Regions from separate parts of the Kineococcus halophytocola genome, predicted to be linked through region 1. Evidence: riboswitches for the same ligand, from Rfam matches in the RefSeq annotation. Region 1 holds a riboswitch; the other holds the start of a gene.
What was found. Region 1 has a riboswitch for S-adenosylmethionine ahead of AB2L27_RS19185 (O-acetylhomoserine aminocarboxypropyltransferase/cysteine synthase family protein). Riboswitches for the same ligand answer to the same signal wherever they lie in the genome.
Positions count from the first base shown of each region.

Region 2: another riboswitch for S-adenosylmethionine. It lies ahead of AB2L27_RS12995 (MetQ/NlpA family ABC transporter substrate-binding protein); the one in region 1 lies ahead of AB2L27_RS19185 (O-acetylhomoserine aminocarboxypropyltransferase/cysteine synthase family protein).

Region 1 covers NZ_JBGFTU010000032.1:10,395-13,711, forward strand. The annotation lists gene AB2L27_RS19180 (LLM class flavin-dependent oxidoreductase) at 1-305, opposite strand, end outside; gene AB2L27_RS19185 (O-acetylhomoserine aminocarboxypropyltransferase/cysteine synthase family protein) at 305-1,615, opposite strand; SAM riboswitch class I at 1,727-1,833, opposite strand; gene AB2L27_RS19190 (NtaA/DmoA family FMN-dependent monooxygenase) at 1,901-3,013, shown strand; gene AB2L27_RS19195 (hypothetical protein) at 3,014-3,208, shown strand; gene AB2L27_RS19200 (LLM class F420-dependent oxidoreductase) at 3,210-3,317, opposite strand, start outside.
Region 2 covers NZ_JBGFTU010000014.1:22,281-25,597, reverse strand. The annotation lists gene AB2L27_RS13010 (GntR family transcriptional regulator) at 1-696, opposite strand, end outside; gene AB2L27_RS13005 (OsmC family protein) at 794-1,297, opposite strand; gene AB2L27_RS13000 (DUF7711 family protein) at 1,355-1,981, shown strand; SAM riboswitch class IV at 2,040-2,150, shown strand; gene AB2L27_RS12995 (MetQ/NlpA family ABC transporter substrate-binding protein) at 2,218-3,168, shown strand; gene AB2L27_RS12990 (methionine ABC transporter ATP-binding protein) at 3,165-3,317, shown strand, end outside.

The DNA.
Region 1 (3,317 bases):
TTGACCGTGGGGACGACCCCGAGGTGGGTGGTCGCGGCGAACAGGTACGGCGCGAGCAGGAGCGGGTCGTGCTTCGGGCCGCCGTACGCCGCGCGCACCCGCAGGTCGAGCGTGGCCGGGTTCCCCAGCGAGACGGCATCTTCGACCACGACGAGGTCGAACCCGGCGCGTTCGAGGTCGCGGACGGCGTGGGCGTACAGGTCCGGGCGCGTCCAGTCGTCGTTCCACGCCTGGTAGTCCCGGCCCCAGCCCTGCGGGCCGAAGCCCCGGGAGAAGAAGTACCCGAAGTGCTGCAGCCGGCCCATCAGGACCCCACCTCCACCAGGGCGGGCTCGCGCGTGGCGGCCAGGGCCAGTTCGAGGTCGGCGAGGAGGTCGGCGGGTTCCTCCAGGCCGATCGACAGGCGCAGCAGCCCGGGCCAGATCCCCGTCTCGAGCCGTTCGGCCTCGGTGCGGTGCGCGTGCGTGGTGCTGGCCGGGTGGATGACGAGCGAGCATACGTCCCCCACGTGGGTCATCCGCGTGAACAGCTGCACGGCGTCCACGAACCGTTGTGCTGCAGTCCGTCCGCCGGCGAGCGTGACGGACAGGACCGCCCCGGTGCCGAGCGGCAGCAGACGCTGCGCGACGGCGTGGGACGGGTGGTCGGGCAGGGCCGCGTGGTCGACGGACACGACCTCGGGACGCTCCAGCAGCCAGCGGGCCAGGAGTTCGGCCGTGGCGCTCTGGCGGGCCACCCGCAGCGAGAGCGTCTCCAGGCCCTGCTGGACGAGGAACGCGTTGAACGGCGAGATGGCCGGTCCCAGGCGGGACGCGACGACACCGCGGGTGTGCTCGACGTAGGCCCGCCGCGGCCCGTACCGGTCGACCCAGCTCACCCCGCCGAGGACGCCGACCGGGGCGGTGAGGTGCTCGAACCCCGACCAGTCGAACCCCTCCCCCGTGACGACCACGCCCCCCAGGGCGGCGCCGTGACCGGCGAGGAACTTGCTGGCGGAGTGCACGACGACGTCGGCCCCGTGCTCGAGCGGGCGCAGCAGGTACGGCGTGGCGAAGGTGTTGTCCACGACGAGCGGGACGCCGTGGCGGTGGGCCACGGCGGCGACGGCCGGGACGTCGAGGACCGTGTTCTTGGGGTTGGCGATCGACTCGGCGAAGAACGCGCGCGTCGTGGGACGCACCAGCCGCTCCCAGTCCTCGGGACCGGCCGCGAAGTCGACGGTGATCCCGAGCCGGGCGAAGTTCTCCAGGAACAACCCGCGCGACCCCTCGTAGAGGTCCGCGGCGGCCACGAGGTGGTCCCCCGCCCCGAGGACCCCGAGCAGGGCGACCGTGAGGGCGGCCTGCCCCGTGCCGAGCAGCAGGGCGTCCGTCCCACCCTCGAGGGCGGCGAGCCGTCGTTCGACGGCGGCCGTCGTCGGGTTGCCCATGCGGGTGTAGACGAACCCGTCGTCCTCCCCGGCGAAGCGGGCCCGGGCCTGCTCGAAGTCGTCGAAGACGAACCCTGCCGTCAGGTGGACGGGGGTGACGCGGGCGCCCGTGACGGGATCGGGTTCGGTGCCGGCGTGGACCTGCCGGGTGGCGAAGGACAGGGGGGTGCTGGGGACGTGCGGCATCGCAGGGCCTTCCGGGGGCAGGACGGGTGAGGTGTCGGGGCGGTCAGGCCCGACAGGTCATCCCGGCGCTGCGCAGCAGGTCGATCACGAGACGCCGCGTCAGCGGTGCGTGCTCCATCGGTGGTCCTCTCCCATCGGTCCTGGCGGGAGCACCGACCCCGGCGGGGCGGTTGCTGCGGCGTCGACGAGCCAGGTCTCTCGGCCGCTCTGGATGGCCCCTCCAGTGGAGAGCACCGCGGCCCGGGCTGTCAAGCGCTTCACACGATCGGGGTAGCGTGCGGCGGCGTGATCCTCACGGCGATGCTCTTCTACCCCGGCGGCGAGCACCTCACGAGCTGGCGGCTGCCGGGCGGCCGGCCCGCCGACTACCTCTCGGTCGGCTACTACGAGGACTTCGCCCGGACCGCGGAGCGGGCCGGGTTCGCCGCGGTCTTCTACGCCGACGAGCTCTACGTGTGGGACCGGTTCCCGTCGGGGGTCGAGCACGTCGCGAACCTGCGCCCAGAGCCCTTCGGACTGCTCGGCGCGCTGACGCGGTGCACCGAACGGATCGGTCTCGTCGCGACGGTCTCCACCACGTACAACGAGCCGTTCCACACCGCTCGCCAGGTCGGGTCCCTGGACTTCCTCAGCTCCGGCCGCGCGGGCTGGAACCTCGTGACGTCCGCGAGCGACGAGGAGGCGCGCAACTTCGGCCTGGACCGCAACCTCGACCACGCGGCCCGGTACCGCCGCGGCGCGGAGTTCGTCGAGGTCGTCCACGGGTTGTGGGACAGCTGGGACGACGGGGCCGTGGCCCCGGACGTGGCGAGCGGCCGGTACGCCGACCCGGCCGGGATGCACGTGCTCGACCACGAGGGCGAGTTCTTCCGCGTGCGTGGTCCCCTGAACCTGCCCCGGCCACCCCAGGGGCGGCCCGTGCTGTTCCAGGCCGGGTCCTCCGAGGACGGCCGACGGCTGGCGGGACGGCACGCCGAGGCGGTCTTCGTCCCCGGGTCGGCCCCGCTGCCCGGCGCGCAACGTCTGTACGAGGACTACAAGTCCCGCGCCGTCGCGGCCGGCCGCGCGCGGTCCGACCTGCTGGTCCTGCCGGCCCTCTCCCCCGTCCTCGGCGCCACGACCGCGCAGGCGCGTGAACGGGTGGACGAGATCGAGGCCCTGACCCCGGACCGGCTGAGCCTGGACTGGCTGTCGCACCACCTCGGCGTGGACCTGTCCGACCGACCGCTCGACGAGGAGTTCCGGTTCGACTTCGCGGGCGGCTCGAACCAGGTCCAGACCGTGTACGAGGGGATCCGGAAGCTGGTGGACCGCGACCGGTTCACGCTGCGCGAGCTGTACCGCGTCATGCTGCGACGGCGGTTCCTGCCGGGGACCCCCGAGGAGGTGGCCGACTGAATGACCCAGCGGTTCACCTCCGGTGCGGCGGACGGGTTCACGCTCGCCTTCTCCTCCGTACCGCAGGGGGTTGAGGAGTTCGCCGAGCAGGTCGTGCCGCTGCTCGTGCGCCGCGGTGTGCTGGCCCCGGAACTGCGGTCGGCGACGCTGCGGGGCAACCTGGGCCTGCCGGTCCCCCGCAGCCGCTGGGCCTGACTCAGGCGCCGAGCTCGGCCAGCCGCGGGACGACCTGCTCACCGAACCGGCGGACGCTGCCGGGTTCGTAGTACCCCCGGAAACCGCCGTGGACGTGGGTCACGCCGAG
Region 2 (3,317 bases), on a different contig from region 1:
GGCGGCGTCGGCGGCGGCGCTGTCCGCGACGGCCCGCGCCCGGACGGCCTGGAGGTGCTCGCGCATCCGCGCGGCCGCCTGCGAGCCGTCGCGGGTGCGCAGCGCCTCGACCACGGCGGCGTGCTCGGCGATGGCCGGCCCGGCGTCGGTGACCCCGCGACCGACCAGCCGGAGGCGGAACCGCTGGAGCTGACCGTTCAGCCCCTCGAAGGCGTCGGCGAGGAACCCGTTGCCGCCCGCGCGGTTCACGAGGCGGTGGAACTCGTGGTCGGCGCGGTGGTAGTCCTGGTAGTCGACGAAGGACGGCCCCGTGGGGGCGCACGTCATGCGCCGCACCGTGTCCGCCAGCTCCGCCAGGAGGGCCTCGTCGACGCGGGCGGCGGCCGCGGCGACGTTGTGGCACTCCAGCAGCAGGCGGGCGTCCATGAGCTGGTCGACCTCCTCGCGCGAGAGCAGCCCCGCGACGCGGTAGCCGCGCATGGCGACCCGTTCGACCAGGCCCGTGGACTCGATGCGCGCCATCGCCTCGCGCACCGGGGTCGGGGAGACGCCGAGCGTGCGGGCGAGGCCGTCGATGCTCAGGGCCTGCCCCGGCGCGGCGTTGCCGTCCATGAGCCAGGCCAGCAACGAGGCGTGGACGGAGTCGGCGAGCGATTCGCGCGCGGGCGGGGCCGGCGGCGCGGATCGGGTCCTCACGCCCTGATCGTAGCCAGCGGCCCGCGGGGGTGGGACCGTCGACGCGGTGGGCCGGCGGGTCCGGCCCTGCGCGTCGACGATCCGGGACCGGGGGGCGTCAGGCGCGCTGGACGGTGACCTTCGGCGGGGTCTGCAGGGTCTGGGCGATGACGCAGTAGCGCTCGGCCAGCGTGATCATCTTCTGCTCGGTCGCCTCGTCGGCGTCGGAGGTGAAGTCGAAGGTGATGGTCACGTCGGTGATGCCGACGGGCACCTCCCGGGCCACGCCCAGGGTGCCGCGGGCGTCCCAGTGCGCCTCGGCGGTCACGGAGGCGTTGCGCAGCTCGACGCCCATGGCGGTCGCGACGCTGCGCAGGGTCACCCCGGCGCACGCGGCGACGGCCTCGCAGAGCATGTCGGCCGAGCACGCCTCGGTGCCGTCCCCACCGGCGGCGGGGTGCAGGCCCGCGCGGGTCGTCCCGGCGAAGCCGTCGACCGAGACGCCGATGGACTGCCCGTCGAGCACGGCGACGGCCTTGGCCGGCACCAGCGCCTTGGCCGGGTCCTCCCGGTAGGAGTCCTTCAACGGCTTCTGCAGGGCCCTCAGCTCGGTCGAATCCACCGGCGCAGCTTAGGCCCGGTCCCGGCCCGACCCGCAACCTCTCCCACACTGGGGTCCGTGAAGTGGACCACCGCCCTGCGGACCCTCGAGGACGTCGCCGACCGCTGCGCGCACGTGAGCCGTCAGCCCGCCGGGATCGTGCGGCTGCGCGTGAGCGAGGCGTGGGTGTTCGGCGCGCTGCTCGGGCCCCGCCGCGACGACCTGCCGGACGCCGACGCCGTCCAGGTGGCGCTGGTGACGAACGCGGCCGAGGAGGACAGCGCCGCCGGCACCCGGCCACCGGCGGGCGGGCACTGGCTGGCCGCCTCCGGGCTGGAGACCAGACCGGTGGTGCTGTGGTTCCGGTCGGCGCAGGCGCCGGTGTGGAACCACGTCGTGGACCGGCCCGTGCGGTTCTGGACCGAGCACGACGGCCTGGACCACGACGTGCTCGTGCAGCTGCGCGCCGGGGACGGGGCCGCGCTGCGACCGGCGGCCCCCGCACCGGGCGAACTCGTCGAGCGCCTCGGGCGGGAACTGCGCGTGAGCCGGGAGGCGTTGCGCCGCAGCGCCGTGGAGTACGACGACAAGCGCTGGTCGCCGGGGTCGCCGGCCAAGCGGGGAGACGTCCTGGCCGACGCCGCCCTCGGGTACCTGGCCGTCGCCGACGCCCTGGACCGGGCGCGGGAGGCGGCCGCGGGCTGAGCGGGCCGGTCGCCGCGCCCGGCCCGGGCACCGCGTCACCGGTGCTACCGTTGCGGCAGGTCATGAGTGACAACGGCAAGCCCTGGCTCGTTGTCCGGCAACCCTCCCCCGCGGTGGGGTGCCCCAGGTGAGGACCTGGCCGGACGTCCCCGTCCGGCAAGCGCGGATCAACGGACACCGTCGAGCACGGGGTGCTGCGAGCCGCGCGCCCGCCGAACGACTCCCGGAGTGATCCCGTGTCCAACACCCCCGCCCTGCCCGACAAGCCCAAGCGCCGCGGCCTGCTCATCGGTGTGGTCGCCGCCGTCGTCGTCGCGATCGTCGTGGTCGTCGCCGTCGTCCTGGGTACCCGGGACGACAGCACCAGCACGAGCGCCGCCGGTGGCACCGGACCGACGACGGTGAAGATCGGCGTCGCCGACAAGTCCCTGAAGTACTGGACGCCCTACGTCGAGCTCGCCAAGTCCAGGTACGACGTCGACGTCGAGCTGATCAACTTCTCCGACTACACCCAGCCGAACCCGGCGCTGTCGCAGGACCAGCTGGACCTCAACCAGTTCCAGCACATCCAGTACCTCGCGAACTACAACGCGACCGCGGGCGACGACCTGCAGCCCATCGGCGCCACCGCCGTGTACCCGCTGCCGCTGTACTCCCTGACGGCGAAGTCCGTCGCCGAACTCCCCGCCGACGCCAAGGTCGCGATCCCGAACGACGCGATCAACGAGGCCCGTGGCCTCCTGGTCCTGCAGCAGGCCGGTCTGGTCACGCTGAAGGACGGCGGCACGGCGTTCTCCAAGACGAACGACATCGAGTCGTCCAAGGTCCAGGTGACCACCGTCGCCGCGGACCAGACCGCGAGCGCCCTGCAGTCCGGGTCCGTGGCCGCCGCGATCGTGAACAACAACTACGCCACCAAGGCGGGCCTGCCGGTCGAGGACATCATCGTCAAGGACGACCCGTCGTCCCCCGCCGCGGCGCCGTACGTGAACATCTTCACGGCCCGCAAGGCCGACGTCGGCAACCAGACGTACCTGGACCTGGCCGCGCTGTGGCACGACCCGGCCGTGCAGGAGGTCTTCCTGGAGGAGAACCCGGGCGCGGTCGTCCAGGACGTCCCGGCGGCGGACCTGCAGGCGGAGACGACGAAGGTCGAGGCCGACGCGAAGGCTGCCGCGGACAAGTGACGGCTCTCATCTCGCTGACGGACGTCAGCAAGAGCTTCGACCGTCGTGACGGTTCCACCGTCACGGCGGTCGACGCCGTTTCGCTGGAGGTCGAGACCGGCGAGGTCCTCGCGGTCATCGGCTACTCGGGAGCCGGGAAGTCGACCCTC